Regions from separate parts of the Sphingopyxis granuli genome, predicted to be linked through region 4. Evidence: predicted binding sites of a transcription regulator. Region 4 holds the regulator's gene; each other region holds the start of a gene.
What was found. The regulator LexA, encoded in region 4, represses DNA repair genes until DNA is damaged. The targets are predictions, from matches to a motif close to GTTCCNCNCTTGTTCT.

Region 1 (5,763 bases), 370 kb from region 4:
GCTGTGCCATCTGGACCCCGGCTTTCGCCGGGGAACGCTCACCTGTCGGAAGGGGGTAATTGCGAAACAAGTTCAGGGTGACGAAAGGGACAAACCGTGTCGAAATCCGAATCCCTAAAGGCCATAAAGCCGCAAAAAGACACATAATCGATGCGCGTATACAGGGCTTTTGTGGGTCTAAGCCTCCATCGCCCCGCCTGCGCTCTCAGGCGGCGCGGACGAAGCCGTCGAGGACCCGCTTGGTGCCCGCCTGCTCGAATTCGACCTCCAGCTTGTTGCCGTCGACGTCGATGATCTGGCCGTAACCGAATTTCTCGTGAAAGACGCGCATGCCGATCGCCAGGTCGGCGCGCGGCTTCGCGCCGACCGAGGCGGCGGGGGCGCCTTCGCTCGGCGCAGGGGCCCGGGTGATGGTCGAGGACGCGGCCAGCGCGCGCTGCCATGCAGGGCCGCGGGTCGCCGTGCGTGCCGGGCTCTGCGTCGCGACATGCGCGAACGGGTCGCCCTGCGCCGACCAGTTGGCGCGCCAAAGCGAAGCGCCGCCGCCGAAGCTGTTCTCGCTGTCGACGAACTCGGGCGGAATCTCCGCGATGAAGCGGCTCGGAATGCTGCTCATCCACTGGCCGTAGATGCGGCGGTTGGCGGCATGATAGATGCTCGCGCGCTGCCGGGCGCGGGTGATCGCGACATAGGCGAGGCGGCGCTCCTCCTCCAGGCTCGCGGTGCCGCCTTCGTCCATCGCGCGCTGCGACGGAAAGACGCCGTCTTCCCATCCGGCTAGGAAGACATGATCGAATTCGAGGCCTTTCGCGGCGTGGATCGTCATGATGGTGACGGTCTCCGTCTGATCGTCGTTGTCGCGATCCATGACGAGGCTGACATGCTCGAGGAAGGCTTCGAGCGAATCATATTCCTCCATCGCACGGACGAGTTCGGAGAGGTTTTCGAGGCGCCCCGCCGCTTCGGCGCTGCGGTCGGCCTGAAGCATCGCGGTATAGCCCGATTCGTCGAGGATCAGCTGGGTCAGTTCGGGGTGCGGCAGGTCGTTCGCCTTCGCCTGCCAGGTCCGCATCATCGCGACGAAGTTCGCGAGCTGGCGGCGCGCCTGCGGGGTCAGCTCGTCGGTCTCGGTGATCCGCGCCGCGGCATGGAACAGCGGCGTGCGCTCGATCCGGGCGAACTGGTGGATGCGCGACACCGCCTTGTCGCCGAGCCCGCGCTTCGGCACGTTGACGATCCGTTCGAAAGCCAGGTCGTCGGCGCTCGACTGGACGAGGCGCAGATAGGCGAGCGCATCGCGAATCTCCGCGCGTTCGTAGAAGCGGTAGCCGCCGACGATGCGGTAGGGGAGGCCGATGGCGATGAAGCGATCCTCGAACTCGCGGGTCTGGAACTGCGCGCGGACGAGGATGGCGGCGCGGTCGAGGCTGGTGCCGCGGCGCTGGAGGTCTTCGAGCTCCTCGCCGATCCGCCGCGCTTCCTCGGGCCCGTCCCAGACGCCGACCACCCGGACCTTGTCGCCCGCCTCGAGATCGGTCCACAGCGTCTTGCCGAGCCGCCCCGAATTCTGAGCGATCAGCGCCGAGGCGGCGGCAAGAATCTGCGGGGTCGAGCGGTAATTCTGTTCGAGACGGATCACGGTCGCGCCGGGGAAATCCTTTTCGAAACGCAGGATGTTCGCCACCTCGGCGCCGCGCCACGAATAGATCGACTGGTCGTCGTCGCCGACGCAGCAGATGTTCTTGCGCGCCTGGGCGAGCAGGCGGAGCCAGAGATACTGGCTGGCGTTGGTGTCCTGATATTCGTCGACGAGGATATATTTGAAGCGCTGCTGATATTGTTCGAGCACGTCGCGGTGCGTCTTCAATATCACCAGCATGTGGAGCAGCAGGTCGCCGAAATCGCAGGCGTTCAGCGTCTTGAGCCGCGCCTGATAAAGGGCATAGAAATGCTGCCCCTTGCCATCGGCATAGGCTTCGCGGTCCGCGGCGTCGAGGTCGGGCGGGGTCAGGCCGCGGTTCTTCCACCTGTCGATCAGCCCCGCGAGCTGGCGCGCCGGCCAGCGCTTCTCGTCGAGCCCCTCGGCCTGGATGAGCTGCTTGAGGACGCGAAGCTGGTCGTCGGTGTCGAGGATGGTGAAATTGCTCTGCAGCCCCACCAGTTCGGCATGGCGGCGCAGCATCTTCGCCGCGATGCTGTGAAAGGTGCCGAGCCACGGCATTCCCTCGACCGCGTCGCCGATCATCCGGCCGATGCGCTCGCGCATCTCGCGCGCCGCCTTGTTGGTGAAGGTGACGGCCAGGATTTCGGACGGCCACGCGCGCCGCGTCGCGATGATGTGCGCCAGCCGCGCCGTCAGCGCCGCCGTCTTGCCGGTGCCCGCCCCCGCGAGCATCAGCACCGGGCCTTCGGTGGTCAGCACCGCCTGCCGCTGCGGGCCGTTCAGCCCCTGCAGATAGGGCGGGTCCGACGGGTGCGGCGGGGGAAGATCGGGCGGGGAGGCGGGGCGGCTGTTCACGCGCGAACGATTAGGGAACGGCGCCGATGCTGTCCAGTGCAAGGCGGCGGGACGCGGCGGCGCTGCGCGGCGGACGGTCTTTGGTCTTGCGCCGGAGCGCATGATCCGTTCAAAGCGACCCGCCATCACGAAGGGAAGGGGCGCCGCCCGTGGATCTGACACCCTATCGCGCGCAGGCGCGCATCCTGACCGCCAGCCTCGTCGGGACCGCGGTCGAATTCTACGATTTCTACATCTACGGCACCGCCGCGGCGCTGGTGTTCGGGCCGCTGTTCTTTCCGTCCGAATCACCCTCGGCGCAATTGATGCTGAGCTTCATGAGCTTCGGGCTCGCCTTTCTGGCGCGGCCCGTCGGGGCGATCGTCTTCGGCCATTACGGCGACCGCATCGGCCGCAAGTCGACGCTCGTCGCCTCGCTGATGCTGATGGGCGCCTCGACGCTGCTGATCGCGTTCCTGCCGACCTATGCGATGGTCGGCTGGGTCGCGCCGCTGCTGCTGTGTATCCTGCGTTTCGGACAGGGATTCGGGCTCGGCGGCGAATGGGGCGGGGCGGCGCTGCTGGCGGTCGAGAATGCGCCGCCGGGCTGGCGCGCGCGCTTCGGCATGTTCCCGCAACTCGGCGCGCCGGTCGGCTTCATCGCCGCCAACGGCCTGTTCCTGCTGCTCGGCCTGTGGCTCAGCGATGCGGAGTTCGCGGCGTGGGGCTGGCGCATCCCCTTCCTCGTCTCGGCGGTGCTCGTCGGGCTCGGGCTCTGGGTGCGGCTCAGGATCGGGGAGACGCCCGCCTTCGCCGCTGCGCTGGAAAGGCAGGCGCCCGTCGCGGTGCCGCTGGGCGAACTGTTCCGCCGCCACCTCGTCCCGACGCTCGCGGGCACCTTCGCGGTCGTCGCCTGCTTCGCGATCTTCTATCTCGCGACCAGCTTCGCGCTGGCCCACGGGACGACGGCGCTCGGCTATCCGAAGGAGCAGTTCCTGCTGATCCAGCTCGGCGCGATCCTCTTCATGGCGGTGGGGATCGTCTATGCCGGCTACCGGAGCGACGCGGTCAGCGCGCAGCGGGTGCTGACCTGGGGGTGCGGCGCGACGATCCTCGTCGGCCTGCTGTTCGGGCCGTCGCTGGCGTCGCAGTCGTGGCTGCTCATCTTCCTCGGGCTCGCGGCGTCGCTGTTCGTCATGGGGCTGGTCTATGGCCCGCTCGGCAGCTGGCTGACCGCGCTGTTCCCCGTCGAGGTGCGCTACACCGGCGCGTCGGTTGCCTTCAACGTCGGCGGCATATTGGGCGGCGCGCTGGCGCCGATCATCGCGCAGGCGCTCGGCGACTGGGGCGGGACGCGGGTCGTCGGCCTCTATCTGGCGCTGGCCGGGGTCGTCAGCTGGATCGGGCTGCTGATGGTGCGCCGGCAGGGCGCCGCCGCCGGCTGAACGACGGTCAGGCGCGGCGCAGCAGGGTCAGCTTCGCCTTGCCGACGCGGCGTTCCGCTTCGATCGCGAAGCCGGCGACATCGACCGCTTCCCGGTCGGCGGTCTCGATCGAAACCCAGCTGTCGGGGCCGGCCCAGCCGAGGCGGGCCAGCTTGTCGAGCGCGACGCTGCCGGCGCCGGTGCCATAGGGCGCGTCGAACAGCAGCAGGTCGCAGGCGCGCGGCGCGGGACCGAGGGAAAGGACCGATCCGGCGCGTATCTCCGCGCGCGGCCCCGCACCCAGCGCCGCGAGGTTTTTCCGCAGCGCGTCGAGCGCGTCCCTGTCCTGCTCGCCGAACAGGCAGTGCGCGGCGCCGCGCGACAACGCCTCGATGCCGAGCGCGCCCGAGCCCGCGAACAGGTCGGCGACGTGCAGCCCCTCGAAACTGCCGAGGCGGCTCGCGAGCATCGAGAACAGCGTCTCGCGCGTGCGGTCCGCGGTCGGCCGCGTCGCATCGGTCCGGGGCGCGAGCAGCTTGCGGCCGCGCCATTCGCCGGCGATCACCCGCATCCTCAGCCCATCCGCCGGCGAAACTGGAACAGCGCGTCGCGCGGCACGATCTCGACCGCGCCGCTGTCGAGCCCATCGAGGGAGAAGGCGCCGTAGCGCGTCCGGATCAGCCGGCTGACCTGCAAGCCCAGATGTTCGAGCACGCGGCGCACCTCCCGGTTCTTGCCCTCGGTCAGCGTCAGTTCGATCCACTGGTTGCGCCCGGTGCGGCGTTCGAGGTTGGCGTCGATCTTTCCATAGCGGACGCCGTCGATGGTGATGCCGAGCGCCAGTTCCTCGAGCTGCGCCTGGCTGATCTCGCCGAAGGCGCGCGCGCGATAGCTGCGTTCGACCCCGCTCGAAGGCAGTTCGAGCTGGCGCTTGAACTCGCCGTCGTTGGTCAGCAGCAGCAGCCCCTCGGTGTTATAGTCGAGCCGTCCCACCGGCATCAGCCGCGGCAGGCCTTTGGGCAGGATGTCGTAGATGGTCTTGCGGCCCTTGGGGTCGCGCGCGGCGGTGAGGCAGCCCGCCGGCTTGTGGAAGCGATAGAGGCGCGTCGAAACCGGCTTCGCGACCGGATTGCCGTCGACCGTCAGGCCTTCGAGCGAGGAGAGCAGCGGCGCTGGCTGCGCGATCGCCCTGCCGTTCAGCGCGATGCGGCCTTCCTCGATCATCCGCTCGACGTCGCGGCGCGAGCCGACTCCGGCGCGGGCGAGCAGCTTGGCGATCCGCTGCGGCCCCTCTTCCTCGCGTTCGGCGGCGACAGGGGGGCGGGGTTGCGCGGAACGCGCGGCGCGGCGGCCGCGCGGTGCGGCGGGCTGAGGGGCGGAGCGGGGCGGTCGGCGTGTCGTCATCGGAACGCAAGCGGCTTTCATGGCGTTGAGGGGGGAAGGAAACTGTGGCCTTGTGGTCACGCTCATAGCCGGAAACGCACCGCTTCGTCGATGGCATGCCGAAGCGATATTGCAGGACGGGCTAGAGCGCGCCATGGCGCCATCGAAGGGAGTTTTCATGCTCTTTGCGTCCCGCCCGTCGTGCATCAAGCGCCTGCTGATCGTCGAAGACGATCCGCTGATCGCGTTCGACAACGAACGGACGCTGAAACACGCGGGCTACGACGTCGTCGCGACGGTCGATTCGGGCGAGGCGGCGGTGGCGGTACTGGCGATCGACCAGGTCGACGCGCTCGTCCTAGACCTGAATCTCGCGGGCCACATGACGGGGCGCGAGGTTGCCCGGATCGCACGCGATCGCGGCATTGCGGTGCTGCTCGTCACCGGCCTGCCGCCCGA
Region 2 (5,763 bases), 650 kb from region 4:
GACGGAGCTTGGCGGGCGCAGCCCGCCTAGCGCAGCAAAGCCCCGGTGGCCCGGCTTGCCGGGACAGACGCCGCAACCTGCTGGGCGGGAAACCGCGCACCCTGCTTTTGGCCCGCGTCCCGTTTGAATATCGGCGCGGAATATCTCAATATGGACCGCAGACGGTGGAGGTGAAGCATGGCGATTTCGGACACGCTGTTCGACGCGATCGAAGGCATCAGGGACGAGCTTGCCAGCCACCCCGGCGCATATGGCGCGGTTCGCCCGCAAATCGAGGCGCTGCTTGCCGAGATGGAGCGTGTGCAGTTCCTGCTCGATGCGCCGCCGCCGACCGATCGCGGCGGCCCCGCTGCGCGCCCCGGCTGACGCCAGCCCGCGCGTCCGTCAATCCGAGACGCTATCCCGCTTCGGTTTCCGTCCCTTGCCGAGCGAGGCCATGAGTTGCCACGTCAAATGCAGCCCGACGCGCCGCGCGATGCCGGTCAAATTGGTCCGCGCGCGGGTATGCCGGACATATTCGCGCTCGCCGTCACGATCGCAGTAATCGAGCGGATCGCGCAGCCCGTTCCAATAATCATCGAACGGTTCGCGGTCCCCATCGCTCATCGCAAAGAGGACGGCGAGCGCAAGGCGCACGTCGAGTCCCGGCTCGAAGGCATCGGGTCCGGTGTCGTCGATGACATTGTAGAGCACCGCCAGCGCGAGCCAGCGGAGCCGCGTCGATCTGAGGCGCATGACATCAACCGAGCGGCAAGGCCGCCTGCGCCGGGCCGCCGCGCGCCGACCAAGGCTCGTCGGTGCGCTCGACGCCAAGCAAAGCAGCGGGATATTGCCGGACGAGCGCCATCGCCTCGGCCGCAGGCGCGCGAAGCCAGGCGTCATGCTCGTCGGGGTGCAGGATGACGGGCATCCGGTCGTGGATGTCGAACAGTTCCGCGGTCGCATCGACCATGACGCCGGTGTAGCAGTCGCCCCATTCGTCGGTTGGACGCCAGAGGCCGGCCCAGGCCGCCAGCGGCTGGTCGGCGACGCTGATCCATGTCTTGGTCATCGCCCCCGCCGGACCTTCGGCCTCGGCGAAGGCGGTGAAGGGAATGAGGCAGCGGTGCGCGGGCGCAACGAACCATTCGCGCCACATCCCGTAAGCGGACATCAGCTTGTCGTCGCGGGCGTTGTTGACCGGCGTGGGCTTGTTCGGTGCGCCGGTCCGCTTGTTGACCGAATGACGCGGGAAGCCCCAGTGCATCGCGTCCATGACGCGGGCGCCGGCATCCTCGCGCACGACGAAGCCGGTGCCGCCCTTCCAGACGTCGCCGGGTGCGGCGTTGGTCGCCTTCGGCCGCCGCGCGCGGAAGACCGAGGCCACCTCATCGACCGACGCTTTCATCGTCACCAGGTTGCACAAGGCGCGGGGCGCTCCTTCAGGCGGCGCCGGCCAGCAGTTCGTCGAATCCCTGCTGGATCGGCGGCATGATAAGGAAGCTATCCTTGGGGAAGGGCCGCAGCATGTCCAGCGGATCGCGTGCGCGCATCAGCCAGTCGAACCAATCGTCGGGGTGAACGACGGCGACATGGCGGTCCTTGTGGGGCGCGAGATCGGGATAGGCCGGGACGGTGAGCGCGGCGAAGCTGTCGGGCCAGTCGCGCCCGCCGGGGCGCCAGACGGCGGCGATGCAGAAGAATGGCTCGTCGCTGACGAGGCTCGCGGCATAGACGGTCTTGCCGCGCTTCACCAAGCCGAACTCGGTCGCGAGCAGCAGGCAGGGTCGGTCGATGATCGCGGTTTCGGACTTGAGCAAGGGTATCTGGAATATGTCGGGATCGCGCGAGGGCAGCCCCCAATGAAGCTCGACCTCGCGTTCCTTGTCTCCGTCCCAGACCATGACGCGGTGGCGCTTGCCGATGCCGACCAGCGCGTCGTCATTCTCGGCGTCCATGCGCTATCTCCTAGCAGCGGAAGCGGCGAACGGCGCGCTTCCATTCGTGATCGGGCGGATATTCGAGCTCGATGTCGTCGACCGATTGCTGCACCAGCTCGAACTTGACGGGGCGGACGCGGCGCCCGGTGCGCCATTTGCAGCGGATGCACCAGAAGCGCCCGAGCGCCTTGTCGAAGCGGACATCCCAGCCGCGCCGCTCGAAGCGCCACCAGAGGCCATGCGGGTTGAACGCGGTGCTATGGCCGCAGCGGCACACCGGCTTGACCGCATAATGCCAGGCCGCGGCCTCGAAGAGATTGGTCGCGATCCGCGACCCATCGGCCGCCCAACGGCCCATGACAGGGCGCGCCCCGTCACAGCGGCAAGGCCGGCTGGTCGGCCGCGGGCGCGCCTGTGCCGCCGCCCTCGATCGCGGCGAGGATGACGCGGGCCAGCTCGTGCGCGGCATCGGTGCGGACGTGCGGCGCGGGCGCGGTGATTCCGACGCGCGCCCAGCCGGGCGCGGTGAGGATGGTTTCGGCGATTCGACTCGGGTTGATCTGTTCCATTGCCAAATGAGAACATAGAGAGAACAGTATCGCAAGAGGCGTGCGCCGAGCCGAAGGCAAGGGCGCACGTTCGTAACCCGTCAACGTCAAGGAAATTCAGGCGTCGCCGCGTTATTGGCGAATGAAGAAAATTCGATGCGCGGCCTCGCGAGTGTTGCCCTCCGCGTCCCGATCCCGCCGCTCCGCGAACAGGGCGACGCGCCGCGCTCGTGTCGGCGCGGCGCGATTCGCGACAGTCGCCATATAGGCGCGCGTCTCGCCGGGTAGGTCCGACCGCCCCGCGAGCCAGGCCGAGTAGCGCGCCGGCCCCGCGTTGTAGGCTCCGAACAGGCCGGGATAACCGAAGCGGTCATACATGAGTCGCAGATAATAGGTTCCCGCCATGATGTTGTCGCGGGGATGATGCGGGTCATTCCCCAGCCCGAGCCGCGCGCGCATGTCCGCCCATGTTCCCGGCATGAGCTGCATGAGGCCCATTGCCCCCGCGCGGCTGGTTATCGGGCGGCCGCCCTGCGTCGTCCGTCCGCCGCTTTCGGCGCGCATCACGCGCTCGATCCATTCGACCGGGACGCCGGTGCGCGCCGATGCCTCGGCGATATAGGGGCGCCAGCGATCGACCGATTGCGCTTCAGCGGGCGAAGCCGCAAGCAGCGCGAGCGCGGCGAGCGCGATCCTCACCGCCGCCATATCAGTCGTGCCTTGCCGACAATATCGCCGGCCTCGCTCACGCCGAAATAGCGCCCGTCGAACGACGCGGGGCTGTCGGCCATCAACAGGAAAACTTGCCCGTCGCGGAGCAAGGCGCATCCCGACCACCACGGCATAGGCCGCCCTGCGCCGTCGCGATCGAGACGCACGGCGACGGCCCGACCGTTGACGGTAACGCGCGCGCCGTCGGCGCAGACCTCATCGCCCGCCGCGGCGGCAACGCGCTTCACTAGCGGAACATTCGCGGGAAGATAATGGCGACGCGCCGCGAACAACCGGAACTCGATCGGCACACGCGCAATCACCATGTCGCCGCGCGCGAGTGGCGCGCCGCCGCCGACCGCGTAGAGGCCGACCGGCGCGCTGGCGGTGACGTTCCATAGGAAGCGCGGACGGGGCGGCGTGACCAGCGTCCCCGCAAGCACGATCGCGAGACCGGCGCAGCCGATCGCCCATCGGCCGATCCGTTTTGCGCGCGCCGGGTCAGTCACGGCCCGGCACCTTGGCCTGTTCGAGCGACCAGGCATCGAGATCGTCGATATGGTATCGGATGCGCTGGCAGGGACGTCGGAAGCGCGGCCCGGTGCCGTTGGTGCGATGCACCTGCAAGGTCCGCAGCGAGACGCCGAGATAGTGGGCGGCTTGCTTGGGGCTTAGGAAGGGTGAGCCGCGCTTCGCCTGCCGCGCGCGCTCGATGCTGTCGTCGCTCTCCATGCTGTCTTTCGCTCCTTCGCGCCGTGTCGGCGAAAGAGGGAGCATGGCGCGCGGTTCACGCCCGCGAACGTGTCGGATTTGGCGATACGAGAATCCGACACCCCTAGCTTGGGAGCCGGGACAACCATGTCGGGGTGCTGCCGTATCGGGCCGCTTCCATCATGCGCAGGTCGGCGCCTAAGCGGCGAAGCCGCCATCGACGAACCAATGGGCGCGGTCGAGGTGCGATTGCCAGCAGTTCTTTGCGCCGCAAGGATCGGCCGCAACGTCGAGGTCAAGCACCTCCATTGCCACATCGCGCCAGTCGTAACCGTCGCGCTCGGCATCAAGCAGTCGAGCATAGGTCAATATATGAACGCGGTCGTAGTCGGTCATGACGGGAGCGTCGGGCGCGCGTTCCGCGATCCCGCACCGGCACCTATTCAGGAAGGATAAGGTCATCAATCAAGGGTCCATTGTTGCGAGTATTATAATACGTAGCATCAAAATGCCCGACTGTCCTCTAACCTCTGGATGGACGTGAGAAAGCTCGTCGGCAGCAATGCCCGCCGTTACCGCATTGCCGCCGGATTAAGTCAGGAAGAGGTTGGCGTCCGGATGGGCGTCGATCGCGCGCATGTCGGGCTGATCGAGCGCGGCGAGCAGAACGCGACCTTGCTCACCATCTGGAGTCTCTGCGAGGCGCTGAATATTCGACCGCAAGCCTTGTTCGACGAAAGTGAATATCCTGCGGACGACCGCAAAAGTCAGTGAGATTGAAACGCGCCGGACAGGATCGTCGCGGGTCCACCAGACCATAGGCGGTGGGCGAAGCCCACTAGCCGGCGCGCGGCGGATTTGGTCGACTCCCCGCGACCGGGCCAATCATCCGCGCGAACGAACGCTTCGCCAACGGTTCGCAGCGTCGCCCCTTCACCTAAAGCGTCGATGACGCGCAGCGCCAGCACGACGCGGTAAAGGCGCGGCGGGGTGATCGCCGCGAGCGGCTGGCCGCGCGCAAGGCCAACCAGTTGCCGGAACTCGGCAAGTTGCCTCGGCGCGACGGCGATGGTGAAAGGAAATATCAGCCGGTCGAGCGGCAACGGCTCAACGCTACTCGCAATGTCGATGCGGACGCCGTGATGAACGCCGCCGATGACGGCATGAAGCTGCCTGTCCCCGGCGACGGCGAGGTAGGTTGCGAGCGAAGGCGCGGCATCGGTAGGGGCTGCGCCCCGCGCGGGCCGGGCGCGCAATACCGAAGGATCGAAGGCGGCCGACCATAGGAGCCGTGCGGCGGACGCAGAGCGGCCCGGTTCCTCGGCGAAAGTGAAGCCCCCAGCGCACGGTGAACGCGGGATCGGCGGCGGTCAGCGGGCTATCACCTTCATCGTCGCCGCCGAGATAGTCGGGATAGCGGCGCAGCAGCTCCCATGCGAGGCCGCGCGCGCCAGTGGCGGCGAGCGCCGCATAGAGGCCGGCGTCGCGCCAGCTTCCGGGCGGCAGGACCGCGCGGGTCTCGATCGCCGGCATAGCCGCTACCCTTCGCCACGCTGCGTCTGGACATAGGTGCGAAGGGCGTCGGCCTGATCGGGCCGCAGCGCATCGACAGCCGCGACGTGATCGGGCCTTTTACCCGCGAGCAGATAGGAGGGGCAGCGCCCTTCGACATTGCCGAGATTGGGGCGGTGCTGGGCGTAGCCGACCAGCGCCGCTAGGTCGGGGTCGAAGTGCCGCGCGACCTCGGGCGGATAGACCAGCCATTGCAGCTCGAACGGCTTGAGCCAGCCAAGGCAATAGCTGACGATGATCCCGCGTCGAAGGTCATCGCTGACATTGGCTCCCGCGCCGTGCAGCGTCCCGCCGAGCCAGAC
Region 3 (5,763 bases), 1.9 Mb from region 4:
GCATCGCGTCGCTCCGGCTGGTCGTCGACGACGACAGCGAGGTGACGCGCGAACTGGTCAAGCTCTACCTGCTCGAAGACTCGCCCGAGGCGGTGCGCGGCGGAGTGATGTTCGCGGTGGGCCGCATGCGGAGCCCCGGCGGTTCGGTGTCGGTGCATTGATGCCGGGCATTCGGGGGCGATTCCCCGTTGCAGGATCGTCCGGGAACCCGGAGCGACCGGAATAACCGCCTTAAACCGAAAATCCGCCCTTGTTCCGCCGGTTGGAGTTCGCCGCCAGCACCTTCTTGCCCGTCGGGGTCAGCGCCCATCTGACGCCCTGCTGCGCGACGAGGCCCAGCGCGACGAGCTCGTCGCGGATGGGATCGGCGGCGAGTTGGGGGCGGCGGTTGGAGAGACCCTCGAGCGTCGCGCGCTGGGGCTGGCTGAGGATCAGGAGTTTGAGTTTCTTCTTTTCGGTCATTCCGTCGTCTCTGACTTCTCGTTCCTAAGCGTCCGGGGCGGACACCGGATGCCCGCCCCGCTACTGTGATCGATGGGACGGAGCCCATAAGTCTCGCCGTCCCTCCCCGCAAGCAGGAGGGGGTGAGGAAGGGTTATTCCGCCGCGATGCCCGCCTTGGCGAACATGTCCTCGCCGTCGGCTTCGGCTTCGTCGACCGGCGCGTCGTCGTTCGCCTTCGCCTTCTTGCGGTTGTCGAAGCTGTCCCACACGCTGTTCCAGTCGCCGCGCGTCGCCGCCTTCGAATATTCGGTGGCGCGGGTTTCGAAGAAGTTGGCGTGCTCGACGCCGTTGAGCAGCGGCGCGAGCCAGGGGAGGGGGTGCTCCTCGATCATGTAGATCGGCTGGAAACCGAGCTGCCCGAGGCGCCAGTCGGCGATGTAGCGGATATAGCGCTTGATCTCCTTGGGCGTCATGCCGGGGACCGGTCCCTGCTCGAACGCCAGGTCGATGAACGCATCCTCGAGCCGCACCGTCTTCTGGCAGCAGTCGATGATGTCCTCCTTCACCGCCTTGGTCAGGCAGTCGCGTTCCTTGGCGAAGGCGTGGAACAGGCGCGTGATGCCTTCGCAATGCAGGCTCTCGTCGCGGATCGACCAGCTGATGATCTGACCCATTCCCTTCATCTTGTTGAAGCGCGGGAAGTTCATCAGCATCGCGAAGCTGGCGAAGAGCTGAAGCCCCTCGGTGAAGCCGCCGAACATCGCGAGCGTACGCGCGATGTCCTCGTCATTGTCGACGCCGAAGGTGCCCATATAGTCGTGCTTGGCGCGCATCTCCTCATATTCGAGGAACATGCCATATTCGCTTTCGGGCATGCCGACTGTGTCGAGCAGGTGCGAATAGGCCGCGATATGGACCGTTTCCATATTGCTGAACGCGGTCAGCATCATCTTGATCTCGGTCGGCTTGAACACGCGGCCGTATTTTTCGTGGTAGCAGTCCTGCACCTCGATGTCGGCCTGGGTGAAGAAGCGGAAGATCTGCGTCAGCAGATTGCGTTCGTGGTCGCTGATCTTCTGCGCCCAGTCGCGGCAATCCTCGCCCAGCGGCACTTCCTCCGGCACCCAATGAATCTGCTGCTGGCGCTTCCAGAAATCATAGGCCCAGGGATATTCGAAGGGCTTATAGGTCTTGCGGGCTTCGAGAAGAGGCATGGTTCGTTTCTTTCGTCAGGCAATGGCAGCGGCAGGGCGGACAAGGGCAGATGCCGGACGGCCCGGCGGGCGTCCGGCATGATAGAAGGGGGTACGCGGGCCCGGTGCCCGTGCCGGCGTCAGCCGGCGGGCGGGATATAGGGCGCGCCGAGCGTCGCGCGGCCGTCGATCGCGTCGATCTCCTGACGCTCCCCGCTCAGGAACAGCATCAGGAAGGCGCCGAATCCGCCGAGAACGAACAGGACGATCGCGATCCACACCGCGCGCGCCGATGCCGTCACGCCGCGCGGTGCCGGGCCGGGTTCCAGATCGTTGGTCCGCTTGGCGAACAGGCGCGCCACGCCGCGCGCGTTGATGATGAGCCAGATCATCGCGACGAAGCTGACCAGCGTGAACAGCGCCGTCAGGATCGGGTAGTGGATGATGTCGCTCATCGCCATGCTCCGCTTCAGCCCGCCTCGCGTCGGAATAACGCGCGAGGGCTGCGGAGGATGCGTGGCGGCGCTTGCCGCGGGACAGGGATGCGCGTGCGCGCATCACTGGCACGCCAGGCATTCGTCGTAATCGGTGCTTTCGGCCGTGAGTTCGTATTTGGGCGCTTCGGCCGTGTTATCGGCCTCGACACCGCCCGCGAAGCCCGCGCGCTGCACCGACTTGGACCGCAGATAATAGAGCGACTTGATACCGAGTTCCCACGCGCGATAGTGGAGCATCAGCAGGTCCCACTTCTCGACGTCCGCCGGGATGAACAGGTTCAGCGACGCCGCCTGGTCGATATAGGGCGTGCGGTCGGCGGCGAGTTCGAGCAGCCAGCGCTGGTCGATCTCGAAGCTCGTTTTGAACGCGTCCTTCTCGTCCTGCGTCAGGAAGTCGAGGTGCTGGACGCTGCCGCCCTTTTCGAGGATTGAATTCCACACCGCGTCGCTGTTCTTCGCCTTGTCGACGAGCAGCGATTCGAGGTGCGGGTTCTTGACCACGAAGCTGCCTGACAGCGTCTTGTGGGTGTAGATGTTCGCCGGGATCGGCTCGATGCACGCGCTGGTGCCGCCGCAGATGATGCTGATCGACGCGGTCGGCGCGATCGCCATCTTGCAGCTGAAACGCTCCATCACGCCCTGGTCCGCGGCGTCGGGGCAGGGGCCGCGCTCCTTGGCGAGCAGCATCGACGCCTGGTCGACCTGCGCGCGGATATGCTTGAAGATGCGCAGATTCCACGATTTCGCCATCGCGCCCTCGAAGGGCAGGCCGCGCGCTTGGAGGAAGCTGTGGAAGCCCATGACGCCGAGGCCGACCGAGCGTTCGCGGCTCGCGCTGTATTTGGCGCGCGCCATTTCGTCGGGCGCGCGGTCGATATAGTCGCTGAGGACATTGTCGAGGAAACGCATCACGTCCTCGATGAACGGCTTGTCGCCGCTCCACTCGTCCCAGGTTTCGAGGTTGAGCGACGAGAGGCAGCAGACCGCGGTGCGGTCGTTGCCCAGATGGTCGCGGCCCGTCGGCAGCGTGATTTCCGAGCAGAGGTTCGAGGTCGAGACCTTCAGCCCCAGGTCGCGGTGATGCTTGGGCATCATGCGGTTCACCTGGTCGATGAAGATGATGTAGGGCTCGCCGGTCGCGAGCCGCGTCTCGACCAGCTTCTGGAACAGCCCGCGCGCGTCGACGGTGCCGCGGACGCTCTGGTCCTTGGGGCTGCGCAGATTGAACTCGACGCCGTCGCGCACCGCTTCCATGAACTCGTCGGTCAGGAGGACGCCGTGGTGGAGGTTGAGCGCCTTGCGGTTGAAGTCGCCCGACGGCTTGCGCACCTCGAGGAACTCCTCGATCTCGGGATGCGAGATGTCGAGGTAGCAGGCGGCCGAACCGCGGCGCAGGCTGCCCTGGCTGATCGCGAGGGTCAGCGAGTCCATCACGCGCACGAAGGGGATGATGCCGCTGGTCTTGCCGTTGAGGCCGACGGGTTCGCCGATGCCGCGGACATTGCCCCAATAGGTGCCGATGCCGCCGCCGCGGCTGGCCAGCCAGACATTCTCGTTCCAGGTGCCGACGATACCCTCGAGGCTGTCGTCGACCGAGTTCAGATAGCAGGAGATGGGCAGGCCGCGGCCGGTGCCGCCGTTCGAGAGCACCGGGGTCGCAGGCATGAACCAGAGGCGCGAGATATAGTCGTAGAGGCGCTGGGCGTGGTCGGCATCGTCGGCATAGGCGCATGCGACTCGCGCGAACAGGTCCTGATAGGATTCGCCGGGCAGCAGATAGCGGTCCTGCAGCGTCTCCTTGCCGAAATCGGTGAGCAGCGCGTCGCGGCTGGAATCGGTCGTGACCTCGAATCGGCGCGCGTGCACTTTCGGTTCGCCTGAATCGCCCTGCCCGACGACCGGCGAATCAGTCTTCGATTCGGCCGCACCGGGCGCATCGTTTCTCGTCAGTTCCACCGTCGCCACGTCGTTCATCTCCACCCGTTCGGTCTCGCGAAAATCCATCCTGCTTCACCCCGTTTGCATGGCGCGCGACGGCGCCTTCGTTCTTGTCTTGTTCGACTCGGGGCGAAGCCCCAGCCTAGCATCTTTCGGCGCGTCGGGTGGGACATATTTGGCGCACCACGCCCTTTTCCCGCCCCTCTGCACGAAGAGCGACGGAAATCCGCCATTTGCAGCCAGATACAATTTCTTGGGGCCCCCCGACGGATCACCCACCACCTATAGTGCCACTTCGGCGCAGGGATGCAAGAGAGTAAATGCCCGATTACCGACTCGATTCGTCGCTGATTTGATTCGGTTCATCGCTCGCGCCCGCTCCGCGATGCGCGCCGGTCACGCTATTCCGCGGGTTCGACGCTTTCAGATGCGTGGCCGTCAACGGCCGTGTCACGGCAGGGAGCGGGATGGGGGCAGCGGGGCCCGGGCGCGGATGGAAATGGCTCCATCCCGAATCGCCATTCGCCCAAAAAGAAAAGGCCCCGGCGATGCCGAGGCCCTTCCTGCAATTTTTTCAAGGCTTAGGCGTGCGCGCCGCCAATGACGCTGCCGGAGCCGCCAAGCCAACCCCAAAACCAACCCATGATCAATCTCCTGTCGGCACTGCCCCACGAAAAGAACAGTTAACCGCGCGTATACCTTAATTTTTAAGGTAAATCGAGTCTTAACCAATGGGATTGCCGCCAGATTGGCAGCTATGCGATGCGGCTGTGGGAAGTGGGGAAGATCGACGCGACCAGATCGGAAAACAACTGCGGTTTTCCAAGATGATAGCCCTGTCCGACGTCGCAGCCGAGTTGATGGAGCAACGCCATCGTCGGGGCGTCCTCAATCCCTTCGGCGACCGCGACGGCGCCCAGACGATGCGCCAGATCGATGGTCGATTTGACGATTTCGAAGTTGCGCTGCGAATCGCGCATCGTCATCACGAATCGCTTGTCGATCTTGATCTCGTCGGCTTCGATCTCGGTCAGATATTCGAGGTTGGACTGGCCGGTGCCATAATCGTCGATCGACAGGCGGATGCCGGCACGACGAAGCTGCGCCAGCGTCTGGCGCGCCTGCCGGCTGTTCTCGATCTGCGCGGTTTCGGTGATCTCGATCGTCAGCAATTCGGGCGGCAGATGATGCGCCGTGAGCATCACGCGGATCGTGCCGACGAGGTCGTCATGGTCGAGCAACGCCGCCGACAGGTTCACCGACATGTTGGCGTGGAGACCGCGGGCATGCAGCTGGGCCGCCGACCGGATCGCCTGGTCCATGACGAACAGCGTCAGGCGATAGATGTCCTGGCTCTTCTCGGCCTGGACGATGAACTCGTCGGGCGGGATGGGGCCGCGGGTCGGATGCGTCCAGCGCACCAGCGCCTCCACGCCGACCAGCTGGCCGGTCGCGATGCCATATTGCGGCTGAAAGGCGACCCATATGTCGCCGCCGGTCAGCGCGTCCTCGAGCTGCGAATGGAAACTCAATTGCCAGCCGGCGTCCTCCTGCTGGCGCGGCATATGTTTGGTCCACAGCGTGCGGGTGCGAACCGCGTGATCGGCGGCGACCAGCGCCGCGGCCAGCCGCTGCGCGTTCGATCCCTCGAACTCGTCGTTGACGCCGAAGGCGATCGCGACGTCGATGCGC
Region 4 (5,763 bases):
CGCATAGCTGGGCGAAATTCTGGAAGGGCGACCTCGTGAAACTGATGGCGGAGTGATCGACCGCCGGAAATCTTCTATCCCTTCCCCTCGCCTCTCAAAAGCGATACGGCCCGCCGCCATGATCCTGGTCATCGACAATTACGACAGCTTCACCTTCAACCTTGTTCATTATCTGATCGAACTGGGGGCAGAGGTGCGCGTCGAACGCAACGATGCGCTCACCGCAGCCGAGGCGCTGGCGAGCGGCGCCGAGGCGATCCTCATCTCCCCCGGCCCCTGTACCCCGAACGAAGCCGGGATCAGCCTCGATCTCGTCGCCGCCTGCGCCGATGCGGCGCGACCGCTGCTCGGCGTGTGCCTCGGTCATCAGGCGATCGGCCAGCATTTCGGCGGCACGGTGCAGCGCGGCCACCTGATGCACGGCAAGACCTCGCCGGTATGCCACGACGGCACCGGGCTGTTCGCCAGCCTGCCCTCGCCGCTCACCGCGACGCGCTATCACAGCCTCGAGGTGGTCGACATTCCCGCCGCGCTCGCGATCAATGCGACGAGCGACGACGGCGCGGTGATGGGCTTTCGCCATGTCGATCTGCCGATCCACGGCGTGCAGTTCCACCCCGAGAGCATCGCCACCGAGCACGGCCACGCGATGCTCGCCAATTTCATGCGGCTGGCGGGACTGCCGGTCGCCGAGCGGCAGGCGGCATGAGCCGCTTCGGCCCCTTTCCCGACCCCGCCCGCTTCCTCGAGCCCGACGAGGCGGCGCATGCCTTCGCGACGATGCTCGACGGCGGCGGCCGCGATGAGGACGTCGCGGATTTCCTCTCCGCGCTTTCGGATCGCGGCGAGACGATGATCGAGATCGCCGCCGCGGCGCAGGCGATGCGCGAGCGGCTGATCCCGATCCGGGCGCCCGCGGGCGCGATCGACGTCTGTGGCACCGGCGGCGACGGCCACCACACGCTCAATGTCTCGACCGCGGTGTCGATCGTCGTCGCGGCGTGCGAGGTTCCCGTCGCAAAGCACGGGAATCGCGCCGCTTCCTCGAAATCCGGCGCGGCCGACACGCTCGAGGCGCTCGGCCTCGACATGGAGCGCGCCGGGCGGATGGCGGAGGCGCAGCTTGCCGACCTCGGCATCTGCTTTCTCTTCGCCGCCAACCATCATCCGGCGATGAAGCGCATCCAGCCGATCCGCCAGGCGCTGGCGCGCCGCACCATCTTCAACCTGATGGGGCCGCTCGCCAATCCGGCGCGCGTGACGCGCCAGCTCATCGGCATCGCGCGCCCCGCCTATGTTCCGGTCTATGCCGAAGCGCTGCACCGTCTCGGCACCGACCATTCGCGCGTCATTTCGGGCGACGAGGGCCTCGACGAGCTGTCGCTCGCGGGCGGCAACGAGGTGGCGGTGGTGACGCCCGACGGCGTGCAGATGCAGCGTAGCACCGCGGCCGACGCCGGCCTGCCCTCGCATCCGATCGCCGCGATCCGCGGTGGCGACGCCAGCTATAATGCCAGGGCCTTGCGCGACCTGCTGCAGGGCGAGCACGGCCCCTATCGCGACGCGGTGCTCTACAACGCCGCCGAGGCGCTTGTCGTCGCGGGCGCGGTCGACCGTCTCGTCGACGGGGTCGAGGAAGCCGCCGAGGCGATCGACAAGGGTCTTGCCAACGCGCTGCTCGATTGCTGGATCGCTTACCGATGAACGACGCCCAGTGCCCGGAAAAGCATTCCATATGAACAAATTGACCGAAATCCTCGCCACCAAGGCCGAAGAGGTCGCCGAACGCCGCAAGAGCCGGTCGGTGACGCAGCTCGATGCGATCGACGCGGGCGCGGTGCGCGGTTTCGCGGCGGCGCTGGAAAAGAAGATCGCCGCGGGCGGCTTCGGCCTGATCGCCGAAATCAAGAAAGCTTCGCCTTCCAAGGGCCTGATCCGCGAGGATTTCAATCCGGCGGATCACGCGCGCGCCTATGAAGCCGGCGGCGCGGCGTGCCTGTCGGTGCTCACCGACGCACCGTGGTTCCAGGGGCATGAGGAATTTCTGATCGCCGCGCGCACCGCCTGCGCCCTGCCGGTGCTGCGCAAGGATTTCATGATCGACCCATGGCAGGTCGCCGAAGCGCGCTCGATCGGCGCCGACGCGATCCTGATCATCGTCGCCGCCCTCGACGACGGGCCGATGCGCGAGATCGAGGCGGCCGCCCTCGAACGCGGCATGGACGTGCTGGTCGAGGTACATGACGAGGCCGAACTCGACCGCGCGCTCACCCACCTCCGATCGCGCCTGATCGGCGTCAACAACCGTGATCTTCGTACCTTCGAGACCGACCTTGCCGTCACCGAACGGCTCGCGCAGCGCGTTCCGCCGGGCACGTTGCTCGTCGGCGAAAGCGGCATCGCCGCCCATGCCGACTGCCAGCGCCTCGCCTGGAGCGGCGTCCACGCCTTTCTGGTCGGCGAAAGCCTGATGCGGCAGGCGGACGTGACTGCGGCGACCCGAACGTTACTGGAGGGCTGAGGACGTCCTAGGCTCAGGCCGTTCTGTCATCGCTTGACAAGTTCCGCTCTGTTCCACTATCGTTCTCTATATGTCCATTGACAGCATGGAGACCGAGAGATGTTGACCGCGAAGCAGCACGAACTGCTCCACTTCATCCAGCAGCGCCTCGACGCGAGCGGAATTTCGCCCTCGTTCGAGGAGATGAAGGATGCGCTCGGACTCAAGTCGAAATCGGGCATCCACCGGCTGATCAGCGCGCTCGAGGAGCGAGGCTTCCTGCGCCGCCTGCCCAATCGCGCCCGCGCGCTGGAAGTGCTCAAGCTGCCCGAGGCGGCGAAGGCACCGGCGCGCGACACCGTCGTGCCGCTGCGCAAGCCGGCGCCGGCGTTGAAGCCGATCGCCGCCAACGACATCATCGAGGTTCCGCTGCACGGCCGCATCGCCGCCGGCGTGCCGATCGAGGCGTTCGAGGATCACAACCAGCTTTCGGTTCCCGCCGCGCTGCTCGGTGCGGGCGAGCATTATGCGCTCGAAGTGTCGGGCGATTCGATGGTCGAAGCGGGGATTCTCGACGGCGACTATGCGCTGATCCAGAAGGCGAACACCGCGCGCGAGGGCGACATCGTCGTCGCACTCGTCGACGGACAGGATGCGACGCTCAAATATTTCCGCCGCGAAGGGCCGATGATCCGGCTCGATCCCGCGAACAGCGCCTATGAACCGCAGCGCTACGAGGCCGAGCGCGTCATCGTGCAGGGCCGCCTGTCGGGATTGCTTCGTCGTTACCACTGACCTGTTGCGGTCGTCGCCATGGATGCGCGTCGCCGGCGCGCAGCGCGGTGGCGACATGCGGCCGCTCGCCCAGATAGAGCGCAAGACCGCCGCTCGCTTCCAGACTGTTGCGGTCGATCGTCAGCCAGCGCCCGATGCATTCGCGTGGCAGCCAGCGGTCGCTGATCACCACGTCGGCCGCGGCGCAGGCGGCGGCCATGGTGCGTCCATCGATGCGGTCGCGGCCGCGCGCGGCGAGGATGATGCGCCTTATCGCACCCTGCCCCTGCTGCCAGCGGCAGAAATCGTCGTTGCATTCGACATGGTCGAGATCGGCGAGCGCGGCGAACGGGGCGTCGATCCCTGCCGCCTCGGCCATAGAATCGCGGATATAATCCCCCGCCCGCGCGCGTAGCAGCGCATAGCCGCCGCCGGGAACCGCCGCGGCGATGTGGCGTCCGTCGCCGGAGATCAACAGGTCGGGGCGCGGCTGCGCGAGCAGGATGGCGGCCCCCGCCAGCAGCGGCACCACCCCGGCGAGCCGCCAGCGCGTCTGCCACAGCAGCAGCCACAGGCCGCCGAATAGCGCGAGTGCGAAGCCGCCCGGCGGAAAGCTGGGCAGCGTCGCGACGGCTCCCGGCGCCGAAGCGACCCGGTGGGCGAGCGCGATCAGCAGCCGCAGCGCCTGTTCGGCGACCCACCAGAAGGGCGCGCCGAGCCCGACGCCGTCGAACAGCAGCGCCAGCGCCTCCATCGGCATGATGACGAAGGTCGTCAGCGGGATCGCGACGATATTGGCGAGCGCGCCATAAAGCCCCGCCTTGTGGAAATGGAACAGTGCGATCGGCGCCAGCGCGACCTCGACGACCAGCCCCGTCAGCAGCAACCCCGCCGCGGCGCGCAGCAGACGAAGCGCCGTGCCTTCGTCGCGCTGCGCCAGGAACGCGCGCATCCAGCGGCTTTCGTGCAATGCGATGATCGCCGTCACCGCCGCGAAGCTGAGCTGGAAGCTGGGTCCGGCGAGTGCTTCGGGGCGCCACAGCAGCACGAGCAGCGCACCCGCCGCGACGAGGCGCAGCGTGATTGCCTCGCGCCCCATCAGGAAGGCGGCGAGCACGAGCAGCGCCGCGATCAGCGACCGCAGTGTAGGCACTTCCGCTCCGGCCAGCCAGGTATAGCCCGCCCCGGCCAGCGCCGCCGCGGCGGCCGCCAGCGGCAACACATGGCCCGCCAGCGCAAGGCGCCGGCTCAGCCCGAGCAGCCGCATCGCGAGCAGCATCACGAAACCGATCACCGCGGTCACATGCAGGCCGCTGATCGAAAGCAGGTGCGCGAGCCCGCTGCGGCGCATTGCCTCGTTATCCGCCTCGGCGATCGCGCCGCGGTCGCCGGTGACGAGCGCCGCGGCGACACCGCCGGGCGATCCCGGCACCGCGGTGTGGATATGTGCGCTGAGCCGCGCGCGCAGCGGCTGGCGTCGCTCGTCCGCTCCGCGCGCGCGCGCGACCTCTCCCAGCACCGTCCCGACCGCACCGATGCCGTCGAACCAGGCGCGCTGGGCAAAGTCGTAGCCGCCGGGCAGGTTGGCCGCCGGCGGCGGCATCAGCCGCGCGCGCAGGCCGATCGACTCGCCGGGTGCGATTCCCGCCGCGCGCTCGCCGCTCAGCGTCAATCGGATGCGCGGCGGCAGGTCGGCGCGCCCGTGCGGCCGCACGATCATCCGCACCGTGCCGCGCGCCGGCAGCGGCTCGACGCTTTCGACCACCGCCGAAAATTCGGTCGTCGCCGGATAGGCGAGCACCGGCGCCGCGACCCACTCGGCACGCGCCCAGATCAGCAGCAGTCCCACAGCCATCGCACCGCAGGCGATCGCAAGACTGCGCCCGGTCCGCCGCTGCCAGCCGATCAGCAAGCCGCCGCAGACGCCGCCGCCAAGAAGGAACAGCGCCCCGATCCAGTGCGCCCGCGCCGGCGCCGCGAACCACAGGCCGATCCCCGCCGATAGCGCGACCGGCAGCCACAGCCCCAACCGCTCGCGCTCGCGGTCGAGCCGGTCCTCCAGCCACGCGAAGGCGCGCCGCAACGCGGCGGCCGCGCTTTCCCCAATGGGCGTTTGAAGCCTCCTTGTCGCCATGCTAGGGGCTGCCCCGACATCGTCCCCGGTCCCCGCCCGGGGCCGCAAGGTGAGTGAAAGAGGCCAGAGTGGCAACCGAAAACAAGACCGATCCCGCCGAAGCGACCGGCACCGACGTGGTGACGCGCTTCGCGCCCTCCCCGACCGGCTTCCTCCATATCGGCGGCGCGCGCACCGCGCTGTTCAACTGGCTGTTCGCGCGGCACCATGGCGGCAAGTTCCTGCTCCGCATCGAGGACACCGACCGCGCGCGTTCGACCGAGGCCGCGATCGACGCGATCCTCGACGGGATGCGCTGGCTCGACCTCGACTGGGACGGCGACGCCGTCTTCCAGTTCGCGCGCGCCGGCCGCCA

Region 1: SGRAN_RS11520 (ATP-dependent helicase) is a predicted target of LexA. The motif match lies at 2,522-2,537, and genes of this name have one in related genera.
Region 2: SGRAN_RS12845 (DUF6771 family protein) is a predicted target of LexA. The motif match lies at 2,498-2,513, and genes of this name have one in related genera.
Region 3: SGRAN_RS18380 (ribonucleoside-diphosphate reductase subunit alpha) is a predicted target of LexA. The motif match lies at 4,178-4,193, and genes of this name have one in related genera.

Annotation. Positions count from the first base shown of each region.
Region 1 covers NZ_CP012199.1:2,483,883-2,489,645, reverse strand. The annotation lists gene SGRAN_RS11520 (ATP-dependent helicase) at 206-2,518, opposite strand; gene SGRAN_RS11515 (MFS transporter) at 2,674-3,942, shown strand; gene rsmD (16S rRNA (guanine(966)-N(2))-methyltransferase RsmD) at 3,950-4,492, opposite strand; gene SGRAN_RS11505 (pseudouridine synthase) at 4,495-5,325, opposite strand; gene SGRAN_RS11500 (response regulator) at 5,483-5,763, shown strand, end outside.
Region 2 covers NZ_CP012199.1:2,758,850-2,764,612, forward strand. The annotation lists gene SGRAN_RS12820 (hypothetical protein) at 178-366, shown strand; gene SGRAN_RS12825 (hypothetical protein) at 385-735, opposite strand; gene SGRAN_RS12830 (SOS response-associated peptidase) at 740-1,405, opposite strand; gene SGRAN_RS12835 (SOS response-associated peptidase family protein) at 1,422-1,937, opposite strand; gene SGRAN_RS12840 (hypothetical protein) at 1,948-2,277, opposite strand; gene SGRAN_RS12845 (DUF6771 family protein) at 2,294-2,488, opposite strand; gene SGRAN_RS12850 (lytic transglycosylase domain-containing protein) at 2,600-3,175, opposite strand; gene SGRAN_RS12855 (S26 family signal peptidase) at 3,163-3,723, opposite strand; gene SGRAN_RS12860 (helix-turn-helix domain-containing protein) at 3,680-3,910, opposite strand; gene SGRAN_RS12865 (hypothetical protein) at 4,088-4,285, opposite strand; gene SGRAN_RS12870 (helix-turn-helix domain-containing protein) at 4,424-4,663, shown strand; gene SGRAN_RS12875 (DNA -binding domain-containing protein) at 4,657-4,992, opposite strand; gene SGRAN_RS22840 (transcriptional regulator domain-containing protein) at 5,003-5,422, opposite strand; gene SGRAN_RS12880 (phytanoyl-CoA dioxygenase family protein) at 5,428-5,763, opposite strand, start outside.
Region 3 covers NZ_CP012199.1:4,009,128-4,014,890, reverse strand. The annotation lists gene SGRAN_RS18400 (hypothetical protein) at 1-161, shown strand, start outside; gene SGRAN_RS18395 (hypothetical protein) at 232-462, opposite strand; gene SGRAN_RS18390 (ribonucleotide-diphosphate reductase subunit beta) at 596-1,657, opposite strand; gene SGRAN_RS18385 (hypothetical protein) at 1,777-2,091, opposite strand; gene SGRAN_RS18380 (ribonucleoside-diphosphate reductase subunit alpha) at 2,194-4,137, opposite strand; gene SGRAN_RS18375 (EAL domain-containing protein) at 4,827-5,763, opposite strand, start outside.
Region 4 covers NZ_CP012199.1:2,110,826-2,116,588, reverse strand. The annotation lists gene SGRAN_RS09800 (alpha/beta fold hydrolase) at 1-56, shown strand, start outside; gene SGRAN_RS09795 (anthranilate synthase component II) at 119-709, shown strand; gene trpD (anthranilate phosphoribosyltransferase) at 706-1,704, shown strand; gene trpC (indole-3-glycerol phosphate synthase TrpC) at 1,736-2,521, shown strand; gene lexA (transcriptional repressor LexA) at 2,621-3,295, shown strand; gene SGRAN_RS09775 (ComEC/Rec2 family competence protein) at 3,249-5,408, opposite strand; gene gltX (glutamate--tRNA ligase) at 5,477-5,763, shown strand, end outside.